DNA from 3 places in the Azospirillum palustre genome. Region 1 is predicted to be linked to each of the others. Evidence: riboswitches for the same ligand, from Rfam matches in the RefSeq annotation. Region 1 holds a riboswitch; each other region holds the start of a gene.
The links. Region 1 has a riboswitch for manganese ahead of CRT60_RS09455 (manganese efflux pump MntP). Riboswitches for the same ligand answer to the same signal wherever they lie in the genome.
Positions count from the first base shown of each region.

Region 2: it holds a riboswitch for manganese, as region 1 does, so the genes downstream of both, CRT60_RS17425 (manganese efflux pump MntP) here and CRT60_RS09455 (manganese efflux pump MntP) in region 1, are expected to answer to the same signal.
Region 3: it holds a riboswitch for manganese, as region 1 does, so the genes downstream of both, CRT60_RS10080 (manganese efflux pump MntP) here and CRT60_RS09455 (manganese efflux pump MntP) in region 1, are expected to answer to the same signal.

Region 1 is NZ_PDKW01000039.1:731,961-736,987, reverse strand. Features, by position in the region: gene CRT60_RS09475 (ActS/PrrB/RegB family redox-sensitive histidine kinase) at 1-180, opposite strand, end outside; gene CRT60_RS09470 (ABC transporter ATP-binding protein) at 268-1,092, shown strand; gene CRT60_RS09465 (ABC transporter permease) at 1,079-1,918, shown strand; gene tenA (thiaminase II) at 1,968-2,666, shown strand; gene CRT60_RS09455 (manganese efflux pump MntP) at 2,725-3,303, opposite strand; yybP-ykoY riboswitch at 3,386-3,510, opposite strand; gene guaD (guanine deaminase) at 3,537-4,883, opposite strand; gene CRT60_RS09445 (urate hydroxylase PuuD) at 4,919-5,027, opposite strand, start outside.
Region 2 is NZ_PDKW01000041.1:845,615-850,641, reverse strand. Features, by position in the region: gene CRT60_RS17435 (ABC transporter permease) at 1-1,277, shown strand, start outside; gene CRT60_RS17430 (ABC transporter ATP-binding protein) at 1,270-2,334, shown strand; yybP-ykoY riboswitch at 2,637-2,814, shown strand; gene CRT60_RS17425 (manganese efflux pump MntP) at 2,816-3,385, shown strand; gene CRT60_RS17420 (hypothetical protein) at 3,502-4,254, shown strand; gene CRT60_RS17415 (alpha-hydroxy acid oxidase) at 4,334-5,027, opposite strand, start outside.
Region 3 is NZ_PDKW01000040.1:18,031-23,057, forward strand. Features, by position in the region: gene CRT60_RS10065 (cation diffusion facilitator family transporter) at 1-275, shown strand, start outside; gene CRT60_RS10070 (ZIP family metal transporter) at 403-1,089, shown strand; gene CRT60_RS10075 (MFS transporter) at 1,145-2,326, opposite strand; gene CRT60_RS10080 (manganese efflux pump MntP) at 2,441-2,983, opposite strand; yybP-ykoY riboswitch at 3,086-3,186, opposite strand; gene CRT60_RS10085 (SCO family protein) at 3,435-4,061, opposite strand; gene CRT60_RS10090 (copper chaperone PCu(A)C) at 4,069-4,527, opposite strand; partial or broken gene CRT60_RS37760 (hypothetical protein) at 4,815-4,985, opposite strand.

The DNA.
Region 1 (5,027 bases):
CGGCAGCGGGAAGCCCAGCCCGAGATTGACGAAGGTCACCGCGGCCAGCTGACCCAGCACCGCGACCCAGCGGATCAGGATCAGCGTGCGCAGCGTGATGCGGCCGTCGGGCTGCGCCCAATGCGCCGGCACCGGGGAGGCCGGGACCGGTCCGGTCAGCGCGCTGGCGAACGTCACCATGATCGTTGTCCCGATCCTTGTCCCGATCCTCGCCGCTGGGCCGCATGCCCCTGGCGGTTGCGGCGCTTGCCGCCATATTCTGTGCCCATGACCGAACGAACCATCCCACAGCAGCCGGGCACACCTGCCATTGCCCCCGCCATCCGGGCGGAGGGGCTGACCAAGCGCTTCCCCACCCCGGACGGGCGGGACGTCACGGCGGTCGACGCCATCGGCTTCACCGTGCCGCGCGGCAGCGTCACCGGCCTTCTCGGCGGCAACGGCGCGGGCAAGACGACGACCATCTCGATGCTGCTGGGGCTGTTGCTGCCGACGGCCGGGACAGTGGAGATCCTGGGCGTCGACATGGCGCGCCATCGGCATGCCGTGCTTCCGCGCATGAACTTCTCCTCCCCCTACGTCGAACTGCCCCATCGGCTGACGGTGCGGGAGAACCTTACCGTCTATGCCCACCTCTACGGTTTGACATGCGTCAAAAAGCGCGTCCAAGAATTGGCCGAGCATCTTGACCTGTCGCGTTTTCTGGATCGGCCGTCGGGCGGACTGTCGGCGGGACAGAAAACCCGCGTGGCGCTGGCCAAGGCTTTGCTGAACGACCCGGAGCTTCTGCTGCTGGACGAGCCGACGGCGTCGCTCGATCCCGACACCGCCGACTGGATACGGACATATCTCGAACGCTACCGGCTGCGCACCGGCGCCACCATCCTGCTGGCCTCCCACAACATGCTGGAGGTGGAACGGCTGTGCGACAGCGTGCTGATGATGCGGCAGGGGCGGATCGTCGACCGCGGCGCGCCGTCGGCCCTGCTCGCCCGCTACGGCCGCCAGACGCTGGAGGAGGTCTTCCTCGACATCGCCCGCGCCTCCGACGACCGCATCCTGACCGGGGAGACTGCCGATGCCGCCGAATGAACTGGCGATCCCGCGCGCGGATTTCTCGCTGCGCCGGGTCGGCGCCATGGTGCTGCGCTACTGGTACCTGCTGCGCGGCTCCTGGCCGCGTATCCTGGAGCTGGCCTATTGGCCGACCATGCAGATGATCCTGTGGGGCTACATCAACCAGTTCATGGCCTCATCCAGCGGCGGCGGCAGCGGCTGGGTGGCGCAGGGCGCCGGCGTGCTGGTCAGCGCGGTCCTGCTGTGGGACGTGCTGTTCCGCGGCCAGCTCGGCGTCTCCATCTCCTTCCTGGAAGAGATGTGGTCGCGCAATCTGGGTCATCTGTTCGTCAGCCCGCTCCGCCCCGGCGAATGGGTGACGGCGCTGATGACCATGAGCCTGCTGCGCACCCTGATCGGCGTGCTGCCGGCGGCGGGGCTGGCGATTCCCTTCTTCGGCTATTCGGTCTTCACGCTCGGCCTGCCGCTCGCCGCCTTCTTCGCCAATCTGATCGTGCTGGGCTGGTCGCTGGGGTTGCTGATCGTGGCGCTGATCCTGCGCTACGGCATGGGGGCGGAGGGGCTGGCCTGGATCGTCGTCTTCATGCTGGCCCCGGTCAGCGCGGTCTATTACCCGGTGTCGGTCCTGCCGGCCTGGCTCCAGCCGGTGGCGCTCGCCCTGCCGTCCGCCCATGTGTTCGAGGGCATGCGGGCGCTGGTGTTCGACGGCACGCTGCGCTGGGACCATCTGGCCTGGGCGGTCGGGCTGAACATCGTCTACATGGCGGGCGGCATCGCCGTGTTCCTCTATGCCTTCCACCAAGCGCGGGTGCGCGGTGCCTTGCTGCAAACCGGCGAATAGCGGGTAGAGTGCCGGCCCCACTACGTCAGCGACACCGGAGACAGCCGCCATGACCCCGCCCACCGCCGCCGACCCTGCCACACCCGACCTGTTCGACCGGCTCGTCGCCGGGGCGCGGCCGGACTGGTCGGCCTATGTCGACCATGCCTTCGTGCGCGGGATGGGCGACGGCACGCTGCCGCAGGAGTGCTTCCGCCATTATCTGGTGCAGGACTACCTGTTCCTGATCCATTTCGCCCGCGCCTATGCGCTCGCCATCTACAAGGGCCGCGACCTGCGCGAGATGCGGGCCTCGCTGAACGGGCTGAAGGCGATCCTCGACATGGAGATGGACCTGCATGTCGGCCTGTGCGCCGGCTGGGGCCTGCCGGCCGCCGAACTGGAGCAGGCGGCGGAGTCAAAGGCGACGATGGCCTACACCCGCTATGTGCTGGAAACCGGCTTGCGCGGCGACCTGCTGGACCTGCATGTCGCGCTCAGCCCCTGCATCATCGGCTATGCCGAGATCGGCCGCCGGCTGGCGGCGCTGCCGGGTGCGCTCGACGATGCCAACCCCTACCGTGTCTGGATCGCCGAATATGCCGGCGATGCCTATCAGGAGGTGGCGCGGGCGGCGCGGGAGAATTTGGACCGGCTGGCGGCCGACGGCATGACCGAGGCGCGCTTTCCCCGGTTGCTGACCATCTTCCGGCAGGCGTCCCGGCTGGAAGCGGACTTCTGGGAAATGGGGATGACGCTGGCGGAGTAAGAGCTACGGGAAGGAGGAGGCGTCTGCCTCCTCACCCCGCCAAGGTCACCCCGCCAGGTCACCCCATCGTGTGCTCCAGCAGGATCTTCGCGCCCAGCCCGATCAGCACGACGCCGCCGGCCATCTCGGCCCAGCGGCCCAGATGGTTGCCCGCGGCCTTGCCGATCAGCACGCCGCCGAAGGCGACCGCGAAGGTCACCACGCCGATCAGCGCCGAGGTCGTCACCATGTCGACATCGACCAGCGCCAGCCCCGCCCCCACGGCGGCGGCGTCGATGCTGGTGGCGACGGCGGTGGTCAGCAGGGCCAGCCATTCGGCGCGCACGCTGCGCACCGGGCCGCAATCCTCCTCGCCCTCATCCTCGCCGTCCATAATGGCGTTGCGCAGCATCGCACCGCCGACCGCCAGCAGCAGGCCGAAGGCGATCCAGTGATCGACCGACTCCACCAGACTGGCGAAGGCGATGCCGATGCCCCAGCCGACCAGCGGCATGGCGAACTGGCAGACGCCGAAGGCGGCCCCCACCCGCACCGCTTCCGGCAAACCGGCACGGCGCGAACAGGCACCGCGGCCGAGAGCGGCGGCGAAGCTATCCATCGAAAGGCTGAAAGCGAGCGCGAGGGACGTGGCGATCATGGCTATTCCCGGGCCAGACAACACAGTGGAATCGGGCGGACTCCGGCTGGCCGCGGAGATGTCCGATCCACTGGTCTCGCCGGGTCGACCCTTTGGTCGCCGTGCGCGCCATGGCGGTAACGGCCGAAGGCCGGAACCATCCAAGTCTGTTGACGCGAACCCCACCGGATCGCTGCCGGCGGGTGGCTACTCCCCAATGACGGCGGAAGTCCTACAGGGACTAGGGGCTTGGGTCAAGCGCCGGTTTGCCGCAGGTGCGAATTGCGGCCGCGCAGATAGGTGGCAGCCACCGAGCGGTCGTCGCCCAGCGTCACCTGGATGAACAGCTCCTCCTCCAGATCGCCGTCCACCGCCTTCATGCGATGTCGCATAGCCGGCGTCGCGGCGGGATCGAGCACGACGAGGTCGGCCCAGCGGCCGGGCTCCAGGCTGCCGATCTCGCCGGCCATGCCCAGCGCCTCGGCATTGCCGCGAGTCATCCAGTGCAAGGCGGCGAGCGCCGGCAGGTTCTGCCGCCGCAGTTGCAGCACCTTGTAGGCCTCCGCCGCCGTGCGCAGCATGGAATAGCTGGTGCCGCCGCCGACATCGGTGGCGATGGCGGTGCGCACCGGCCGCTCCGGCTTCGACAGGGCGTCGAGGTCGAACAGGCCGCTGCCGATGAACAGGTTGCTGGTCGGGCAGAAGACGGCGACCGAGCTGCTCTCCGACAGCCGGGCCATCTCCGCGTCCGACAGATGGATGCAGTGGCCGAACAGCGAGGTCGGTCCCAGCAGCCCGAAACGGTCGTAGACGTCGGTGTAGTCGCGCGCACCGGGAAACAGCCGGCCCACCTCGGCGATCTCGTCGGTGTTCTCCGACAGATGGGTCTGCATGTGGACGCCGGGATGCTCGCGCAGCAGCGCACCGGCGGCCTCCAGCTGCGCCTCGGTCGAGGTGATGGCGAAGCGCGGCGTCACGGCATAGCGCTGCCGCCCGGTCCCATGCCAGCGGCCGATCAGATCCTTGCCGTCGCGGTAGCTGCTGTCGGCTGTATCGGTCAGGGCGGCGGGGGCATGGCGGTCCATCATCACCTTGCCGGCGATCAGCCCGGCGCCGCGCGCCTCGGCCTCGGCGAACAGGGCATCGACCGACTGCGGGTGGACGGAGCCATAGACCACCGCCGTGGTCGTGCCGTTGCGCAGCAGCTCGTCCATGAAGAAGGATGCGTTGGCGGCGGCATGGGCCGGATCGGCGAAGCGCTGCTCCTCGATGAAGGTGTATTTCTCCAGCCAGTCGAGCAGCTGGGCGCCGTAGGAGGCGATGACCTGGGTCTGCGGGAAATGGATGTGGGTGTCGATGAAGCCCGGCAGCACCAGCTTGCCGCTGTGGTCGTCGACCGCCACCCCGTCCGGAACCCGGCCGCGCAGATCGTCCCAGTCGCCGACCTCCAGAATCCGCCCGTCAGCCCCGACCAGTAGCAGCCCGTCCTCACAATAGGTCAGGCAATCGAGATCGCCCGGCCCGGCGGGCGCGCGATGGAAGCTGAGCAGGCGTCCGCGGATGGCGGCGGAAACGGGGACGGCGATAGACTGGTCGGGCATGGGGGTCCGGTTCGATGGAGTGCTGTGAGGGAGGGTTACTTAATGTTCCCGGACCACGCCGCCAACACCGCCCGCTCCTGCGGGGTGATTCCGGTGATGTTGGCGGGGGGCATGGCGCTGCTGTAGCCGGCTTGCAGGCGGATC
Region 2 (5,027 bases), on a different contig from region 1:
TCTTCGGCTTCGTCCCCTGGTATCTCTACTCCAAGACGACGCTGATCGTCATCGCCGGCCTGACCCACGTCCCGCACGTCTTCCTCTACACCTCGTCGGCCCTGCGCAGCCTGGGCTCCGACGTCGAGGAGGCGGCGCGCATGACCGGTGCCGGCCCGCTGCGCACGGCGCTGACCGTCAGCCTGCCGATGGTGATGCCGAACATCCTCTACGCCGCCGTGCTGGTCTTCTTCCTGGGATTCGAGCTGTTCGGCCTGCCGCTGGTGCTGGGCGACCCCGAGGGCATCCTCGTGCTGGCGACCTACCTCTACAAGCTGACCAACAAGCTGGGCACGCCATCCTACCAGCTGATGGCGGTGGTCGTGGTGGCGATCATCTGCATCGCCCTGCCGCTGGTGGCGCTCCAGCGCTTCCTGCTGCGCGCCGCCAACCGCTACGTCTCGGTGAAGGGCAAGGCCGCGGCGCAGAAGCCGGTGTCCATCGGCGTCTGGCGCTGGCCGGCGGCGGCGATGATCACCGCGTGGCTGCTGTTCACCGTGGTGGTGCCGATCAGCGGCCTGGTGCTGCGCGCCTTCGTGTCGAGCTGGGGCGAGGGCGTCAACCTGCTGGACGTGCTGACGCTGGCGCATTTCCGCGAGCTGATGGAGTTCCCCAACCTGACCCGCGGCATCGTCAACACGCTGCTGATCGCGTCGGTCGGCGGGGCGCTGTCGGTCGGCGTCTACACCATGCTGAACCTCGCCGCCCACCGCTGGCAGTCGGGCTGGACCAGGCTGATGGACTATCTGGTCCTGCTGCCCCGCGCCATGCCGGGCCTCGTCGCCGGTCTGGCGATCTTCTGGGTCTTCCTGTTCACGCCCTTCCTGTCGCCGCTGCGCCAGACCATGATCGCCATCTGGGTCGCCTACACGCTGGTCTGGCTCGCCTACGGCATGCGTCTGGTCAGCGGCGCGCTGCTCCAGATCGGCCCCGAACTGGAAGAGGCCGGCCGCATCGTCGGCGCCAGCCCCGGCCGGGTGTCGCGCGACCTGACGATCCCGCTGGTCAAGGTCGGGTTGTTCTCCAGCTGGCTGCTGATCTTCGTCACCTTCATGCGCGAATACTCCACGGGTGTCTATCTGCTGGCCCCCGGCACCGAAGTGATCGGCTCGCTGCTGGTCTCGCTGTGGGGCACCGGTGCCGTCGACCTCGTGACTGCGCTCTCCACCGTCAACATCGCGATGATCGGCGGCGGCCTGCTGCTGATGTCGCTCTTCGGGAAACGCTCCCATGGCTAAGCTCATCATCGACGACCTGCATTTGTCCTACGGCAGCACCGAGATCCTGAAGGGCATCACCGCCACCTTCGCCCAGGGCGAGATCGTCGCCCTGCTCGGCCGGTCGGGCAGCGGCAAGACCACGCTTCTGCGCTCCATCGCCGGGCTGGAGGAGCCGAAGAAGGGCGTCATCTCCATCGGCGACCAGCCGGTGTTCGACGCCGCCGCCGGCCTCAACGTGCCGTCGGAGAAGCGCGGCCTCGGGCTGGTCTTCCAGTCCTACGCGCTGTGGCCGCACAAGACGGTGTTCGAGAACGTCGCCTACGGCCTGCGCCTGCGCAACGTGGCCAAGGCGGAGCTTCAGCAGCGCGTCGCCGCCGTTCTCGACGGCGTCGGGCTCGGCCATCTCGGCGACCGCTATCCGCACCAGATGTCGGGCGGCCAGCAGCAGCGCGTGGCACTGGCCCGCGCGCTGGTCTACAACCCGCCGGTCATCCTGCTCGACGAGCCGCTGTCGAACCTCGACGCCAAGCTGCGCGAGGAGGCGCGCATCTGGATCCGCACGCTGATCAAGCGGATGAACCTGACCGCCGTCTTCGTCACCCACGATCAGGTCGAGGCGATGGCGATCGCCGACCGCATCGTCCTGCTCGACGGCGGCCGCATTGTCCAGGCCGGCACGCCGGAACAGCTCTACACCGAGCCGGTCAGCCTGTTCGCGTCCGAGTTCATGGGCGTCAACAACCAGATCAAGAGCCGGGTGCAGGACAAGCGCGGCGGCTACGCCCGCATCGAGCTGTCCGGCCATCCGCTGTGGGGCAAGGACCGCGCCGGCAAGGGCGTGTCGGAGGAGGCCACCGGCGTCATCCGCCTGGAACAGGTCGACGTGGTGGACGGCCCGGGGGGAGGGGATGGCGAGAATCGCATCCCGGCCCAGCTGGAGACCTCGCTCTATCTCGGCAGCCACTGGGAGCATGTCTTCCGCTGCGGCGACCAGACGCTCCGCGCCTTCGGCCGCCCGCTGGCGGCCGGCACCCACTGGCTGCACCTGCCGCCGGAACAGCTCTGGGTGTTCTGAGCGGGGCTTCCGCCGCACCAGGATCCCCTCTCCCTTCCGGGGAGAGGGGATCCTCAAACCTCGATCAGCGCATAGGGCCGCCCGGTCTCCTTGGGGATGGTCTGCGCCACGTTGTAGACCGGCGTCCGTCGCGCCCGCAGACCCGGCACTGAATTATACCTTCCTCTATAGAGTGAAAAATTTTTAATTGAAAAGTAATGAAGGGAAAGCGCAGGCTCTCCGTCTGACATTCCATGATCTTGAAAGTCGAATGGAGCCGGCATCCTGCCGGTTGACGCCCAATGACTGCCGCTATATGGTCGCCGCAGTTGGGGAGTAGCTTCCGGCGCCTCGCCGGGAACGTGTCAACATTCTTGTGCCCGATGCGGTGCATGGCACGTTCAGCGGACATCCGTCTGCCTAGCGAGACCAGTGTGCCCGAGGGTCCGCGCCGGCCGGATTTCGGACATGCTGTCTCATATGTCCGGCACGGATCCGCTCCGTGACCCCTCTTTCAATCGCCGTCCTCTCGCTCAGCATGTCTGCCGACGCCTTCGCCGCCTCCATCGGCCGTGGCGCGTCGCAGCGCCCCAGCGTCGCCGTCGCCATCAAGGGCGGGCTGGTGTTCGGCGTGGTCGAGGCCATCACGCCGCTGGTCGGCTGGGCGCTCGGGCTGGCGGCGGCCAGCTATGTCGCCGCCGTCGATCACTGGATCGCCTTCCTGCTGCTGTCGCTGGTCGGCGGCAAGATGGTCTGGGAAGGCTTCCAGCCGGAGACCGACGATCCGGAGCGGCAGGCCCGGCGCGCCAGCCCGTGGACGCTGGTCGCAACGGCGGTCGGCACCAGCATCGATGCGGCGGCGGTCGGCGTCTCCCTGGCCTTTCTCGGATCCGACATCGTCACCATCGCCCTGTCCATCGGCTTCGCCACCTTCGCGATGACCACCATCGGCATGCTGATCGGCCGGGCCGTCGGCCATCGCATGGGCAAGATCGTCGAGGTGCTCGGCGGGTTGGCTCTGATCGCGCTCGGAACCTCGATCCTGGTCGAGCATCTCGACCTGTTCGCCTGACCGGGAGCGGTGGGGAGCGACGGCGAGCGGCGATGCGGGAAATGAAAATAATCCTATAAATTGGGGAAATTCCTTATAGGCTTGCCGCGTGTTTTTCCCAACCGCGGAGCCTTGCCATGCCCCTCGATCCCCGCAGCTTCACCGGCGACAATTTCCCCCGCTGGGCCGAAGAGCCGCCGACACCTGCCGAAGGCTCGCTGGTTCCCGGTTCGCAGTTCCATGAAGAGCAGTGGATCATGGCCGCCGGCATGCTGGCGCGCGGCAACAGCTTCCTTCAGGTCTCGCGCGCCATGGGGTGCAGCCGTACGACGCTGTGGCGGGCCTATTACGGCTCCAAGGATTTTCGTCACAGGGTTTGGTGGGAGCGGCAGGCGCTGAACCGCGAGGCCGAACTGCGGCTGTCCTCGCTGCGGGTGCTGGTGGCCGAGCAGATCGAGCGGCTGGTCACGTCCGGCGATCCCGCCACCGTGCGCTGGCTGGCCGAGCGGCTCGGCCTCATCCCCGGTCCTGGGACCGCCCGCCACCCCTCGCGGGACATGATGGAGGAAACGCTGCGGGCGCCGCGCCCGGAAGACCCGCCCGCCGTCACCGTCCCCGAACTCGACGACGACCTGCCCGGCGCCATCCGCGAACGCACCGTGGATAGCCCTCTCTCCCCCGGGGAGAGGGAGGGGACCCGCGCCGAAGGCGTGGGGAGGGTGAGGGGGCTGGCGCGCGATCCGCGCGCCGCCAAGGGGCATACTGCCCCTTGGCAATCCCCTGGCGCGGTCGTTCCGTCCGCGCTGCCCCCCTCACCCAACCCTCTTCCCAGGGGGGAGAGGGCTTACAAGCGGTCGCCTTCGCCTGACGTCGGTGTCCGGCGCCGGTAGGCGGGCGATGGAACATCACCCGAAAACCGTTCCACGCCGTTCCATCCCGCCGGCCGGGACGGAGGCACCCACCCCCCGGTCAGCCCCCGAAATTCGGCTTTCCCGCCAGGATGTTGGAGGTCACGTGCCGGATGTCGCGCAGGCCGCACATCGCCATGGTCACGTCCATCTCCTTGGCTATGATCTCCAGGCACTGGGCCACGCCGGCCTCGCCGCCGGCACCCAGCCCATAGAGGAAGGCGCGGCCGATGAAGGTGCCCTTGGCGCCCAGCGCCAGCGCCTTGACCACGTCCTGGCCGGAGCGGATGCCGCCGTCCATCAGCACCTCGATGCGGTCGCCCACCGCCTCGACGATGGCCGGCAATGCCGAGATGGAGGAGATGGCGCCGTCCAGCTGCCGCCCGCCATGGTTCGACACGATCAGTGCGTCGGCGCCGGTGTCCGCCGCCATCACCGCGTCCTCCGGGTCGAGGATGCCCTTCAGGATCAGCTTGCCGCCCCAGCGGTCCTTGATGCGGCGCACGTCGTCCCAGTTCAGCGTCGGGTCGAACTGTTCCGCCGTCCAGGAGGACAGCGACGACAGGTTGCTGACCCCGGTGGCGTGGCCGACGATGTTGCGGAAGGTGCGGCGGTGGGTCCGCAGCATGTTGATCGACCAGCGCGGCTTGGTCGCCATGTCCAGGATGTTGCCGACGGTCAGCTTCGGCGGGGTGGACAGCCCGTTCCTGATGTCCTTGTGGCGCTGGCCGAGGATCTGGAGGTCGAGCGTCAGC
Region 3 (5,027 bases), on a different contig from region 1:
ACGCGGTCCCGGAGGGGGGCAGCCGGGCCGATGTCGAGGCCTATCTTTCCGGGCTGCCGAGCGTCGTTGCCGTCCACGATCTGCATATCTGGGGCCTGAGCACAACAGACACCGCACTCACCGCCCACCTCGTCCGCCCTGATGCCGGAACCGACGACGCATTCCTGAAGGAGGTCGCGCATGACCTGAACGAACGGTTCGGCATCGGGCACGTGACCATTCAGGTTGAGCATGACGGCGGCGACTGCCTCCTGGCTCCGGCTGACGTGGTCTAAACAGGTGCGACCATCCATCCGCTCCTCCCGTCAGCCTGGCTGCGTCCAAGACTCCGGGTAGAGCAATTCCGCCGCCTGTCGGCTGATCGGCGCGGAACCGCGCCTGCCGCTGCGGAGTTGTTCCGGCATGTTCCAGACCGTTCTTCTCTCCACGATCATCCCAGTCGCAGCAGCCATTGGCGGGGGCGCCGCCACCGCATGCTGGCCGCCGTCCCAAAGGTTCCGAAGCATCGTCCAGCACCTTGCTGCAGGCGTGGTGTTCGCCGCGGCTGCGGCAGAACTCCTGCCGGACGTGATCCATGCCAATGCTCCCTGGTCGACACTCCTGGGGGCTGTGATCGGTGTCCTGACGATGCTCGCCCTTGAGCAGTCGGAAGCGCGCTTCGGCGGATCGGTTGGCATGACCGTCGTGGCGGGAGTGGATGTCTTTGTCGATGGCTTTGTTCTTGGTCTCGGGTTTCTCCAAGGAGCGAAGGAGGGACTGCTTCTCACCATTGCGTTGACGGTCGAACTGCTGTTCCTCGGCCTGTCGGTCGCTGGCGCATTTGGCAGTGGCACCAGCAAACCGCGCATCGTCGCGGTGACCACGGGAATTGCGATGGCAATGCCGGTTGGTGCGGTGGTCGGCCTGCTGCTCGGCGGTCTCCCGCCATCGATTCTATCCGGGTTCTTCGCTTTCGGCCTCGTTGCGCTGCTGTATCTGGTCACCGAGGAGCTACTGACCGAAGCGCATGAGGTACGGGACACGCCGATGATGCCGGTAGCATTCTTCGTCGGTTTCCTCGGGCTGATTTACCTTGAGGAGTTCCTGTAGCGTCAGGAAAAATCTAGTTCGCTTGGGCCACCAGACGGAGGTGTCGCCCGGAGGGCTAGCTCTTCGCCTTTCCCGGCACCAAGGTCAACAGTCCGACCAGGGTGATCAGCGCGAATGCGGCGCCAGCCAGGAACGTTGCATTCGGACCCACCGCGGTCCATAGCACCCCGGCCACGGTGCTGGCGGCCAACAGGAAAATTCCGGTCAGAAGATTGTAGAGGCCAAAGCCCGTTCCCCGAAGGTCTGCGGGCGTGGCATCGGCGACGAAGACCGCGAGCAGACCCTGGGTAGCGCCCATGTGGAGTCCCCACAGCGCAACTCCGGCCAGGACGGCCGGCGCGGAACCAGCTGCCGCGAGAACCAGGTCCGCCACGACCAGCAGGCCGACTCCCACAGCCAGCAAGTTGCGTCGGTCCAACCGATCGGCCAGACGTCCCAACGGGTAGGCGGAAATCGCGTAGACGATGTTCATGACGATCAGAACCAGCGGCGCGTAGGCATCCTGCACACCCACACTCTGAGCGCGCAATAGCAAGAAGGCCTCGCTGAATCGCGCCAGCGTCAGCACTGATGCAAGCATCACCACACGCCAGAAGGTCCCATCCAGCCGCCGCAGCTGACCACGCCGGATCGGGAAACGGCGCGGTTCGCCGGACGCTTCCCGGTCGGGCTCGCGCACGCCGAACAGGATCACCGCGACGGCGATCAGAGCCGGGACGACCGCAATCCAGAACACAAGGCGGAAGTTGTCGTCGCTAAGGACCATCAACAGCATGGCAAGTGCGGGGCCGGCGAATGCTCCCACCGTGTCCATCGATTGCCGCAGCCCGAAGGCGGCGCCACGCAGGTCGGGCGGCGTCACCTCGGCGACCAACGCATCGCGCGGCGCCCCGCGAACACCTTTGCCGATGCGGTCGAGAAAGCGGGCGAGCAGCACCGAGGCCAGCGTATCGGCGAGCGGAAACACCGGCTTGGTCAGTGCGGCCATGCCATAGCCAAGCAGCAGCAACGGCTTGCGCCGCCTGGCCCAATCGCTGACCACGCCTGAGAAGACCTTGGTGATGGATGCCGTCGCCTCGGCAATGCCCTCGATGAGACCCACCGACAGCGCACTGGCGCCGAGGACCGAAACCAGGAACACCGGCAGAAGACTGTGGATCATCTCCGAGGAGACGTCCATGAACAGGCTGACGAAGCCCAGAGCGACGACGCTGCGGGGTATGGAGCGGAGCGACAAAGTTGACCTCGCTGCTTTCGTTCACTACCGGGCAGTGTAATCGTGGTGCGGCAAGCTGCGCCCATGGACGTGGTGTTTGCATGGCTCCTGCCGGCAGGAGACCTGCGGAAGAGATCAGGGGAACAAGTCGAGATGCTCGACGAGGATCGAGCATCCCAAGCCGATCAGCGCGATGCCACCGAGCGCTTCCACCACCTTGCCGAAGCGCACGCCCACCGCCTTGCCGATCATCATGCCGATGGTGGTCATCGCAAAGGTGGCGAGACCGATCGACAGAGCGATGAGGATGATGTTGGTGTCCAGGAGCGCCAGGGAAACGCCGACCGCGGCGGCATCGATGCTGGTGCCGACCGCTGTGGCGACCAGCGTCCAGGGGCTGGACCCGGTGGAGGCATCATCCTCGCCCTCTTGGGACTGGAAGCCCTCCCAGACCATTTTGCCGCCGACGAGGCCGAGCAGAGTAAATGCGATCCAATGGTCGACGGCAGTGACGAAGCCTGCCGCAGCCAGGCCCAATGCCCAGCCGATCAATGGCGTGATTGCTTCGACGGCGCCGAAAACCAAGCCGCCTTTGAGGGCAGCCGGGAAGGTGGGTCGGCGGGATGCACCACGGCCGATGGAGGCGGCAAAGGCATCGGCCGACATGCTGAGCGACAACACGGCAATCGATAGAGGAGTCATCGTCCATCCCGCCGGTCTTGTGAGACAGCGCGTTCGAGAATCCGGCCGGCGCGGATCGTCGAACACACTGGTCTCGCTAGGCAGACGATCGTCCACTGAACGCGCCATGCGTCCTTGAGCGCAAGAATGTTGACGTGTTCCCGGCTAGCTGCCGGAAGCTACTCCCCAATGGGCGCGACACTACAGCTCTGTATTTTCATCGTCAACCCTCGGCGAGCGGCTTTGGCATGGTATATTGCGCTTCCAACTCCTTTGCTTTACTCGATTTATGGTTGGGATAGCTAAACATTAAAATACTTTCATTTCCCAACAAGTTTTCCTCTTTATGTCGACCGGCTGGAAGCGGTCGGCGATCTCCTCGGAGACGGGGCCTCGCCGTCGGCTTTCCACAAGTGCGGCGGCGAGGAACCATAGCCGCGCTTGGGTGTCACCGGCTTCCGGCCTCTGCAACAAGCAGCCGTTCAATCTTCCGGGCGGCAACCTCCTCTCCCTCATGGATGTCCAGCGTCGAGCGCAGGCGCCCCGCCGAGTCCAGCAGCAGGATCGTCGCGCTGTGGTCCATGGTGTAGCCGCCGTCTTCCTGCGGTACCTTCCGGGAAAAGATGCCGAGGCTCTTCAGGGCCGCCGCCATCTGATCGGGTGCGCCAGTGACGCCATGGATGCGGGGGTCGAACAGGTCGGTGTAATCGGCCATGACGGCGGGGGTGTCCCGTTCCGGATCGACGGTCAGGAACAGCGGCCGGATCGCCTCTCCCCGCGGCCCGAGCGACCGGAGCAGGTTTGCCACGTAGGACAGGGAGGTCGGGCAGACATCGGGACAGTGGGTGAAACCGAACACCATCACCGTTGGCCGTCCCGGCAGATCGGCGGGCGTGAAGGGCTGGTTCCGCTCGTCCAGCAGCTGCCATCGGCTGCCCTCAGCCAGCGGGCGGGCGGGGTCCGGCTGTGTGGCAGGCGGACCGCCGGACGAAGCCCGCCAGAGCAGCACAAAGCCCGCGACGAGCGCCACGCCCACTGCCGACCACAGAATGAGACGAAGGTGGTGCAGCGTCATCCGGCGGTCACTCCGGCCCCATGGCGCCGGCCCGGCCGACCGTCACCGGCACCGCGACCGTTCCCGCCCGTTCAAAGGTCACGGTCAGCGGAAAGGACTGGCCCGGCTTCAGCCCGCCCTTCAGATCCATCAGCATGATGTGCGTACCGCCCGGCTTCATCTCCAAGGCACCGCCGGCGGGGACGCTCAGCGGACCGGTTTCGGCCATGCGCAGCACGTCGCCATCCTGCTTGGTTTCATGAGGCATGGCATGCCCGGCGACCGGAGCCTCCAGAGCGACGATGCGGTCGGGCTGGGCACCGCCGTTGCGGATCGTCAGATAGACCGCCCCGGTCTGGGCCGAGGGAATGGTCGCGCGCGCCCAGGCCTGCTCAATCGATAGGGCTCCGGTACGGACGGTTTCGGCGGCGGCCGGCAGGGCACAGGCGGCGAAGAGGACGGCGCCTGCCGTCAGGATCGATTTCACGGTCAATGCTCCTTGGGATGAAATGGACTGGCTGGCATCGCACCGCCTGGTCGGCGGCCGGGAGAGGTTCGATCTTCGGCCGGCGCAGCAGCCGAAGAGCGTTCAGGGTGACGATGACCGTCGCCCCGGTGTCGGCGAGAATGGCCAGCCAGAGGTCGGTCGCGCCGATCAGGGTGGTCACGAGGAAGATCGCCTCGAGGCCGAGGGCGAAGGCGACATTGTGGCGGATGTTGGCAACCGTGGCCCGCGACAGAGACCGCGATGTCGCTGATACCGGACAGCCGCCGCAGGGCAGTTTCGATTTTGGTGACGCAACTTGGACAGTCCATACCGTCCACCCGGTAGCGCAGACTCTGCCCGCCGGCGCTGTTCATCGCATCCAGGGCCGTGCCGTCCTGCATCATCCACTCCACCCTTGCCGGTCCGGTTCTTGCCTGCGGCCCTCGTCGACCATGCATCCTCCAGCAACTGGAGGATCAAGGCCGAATTGCCGGAAGCTC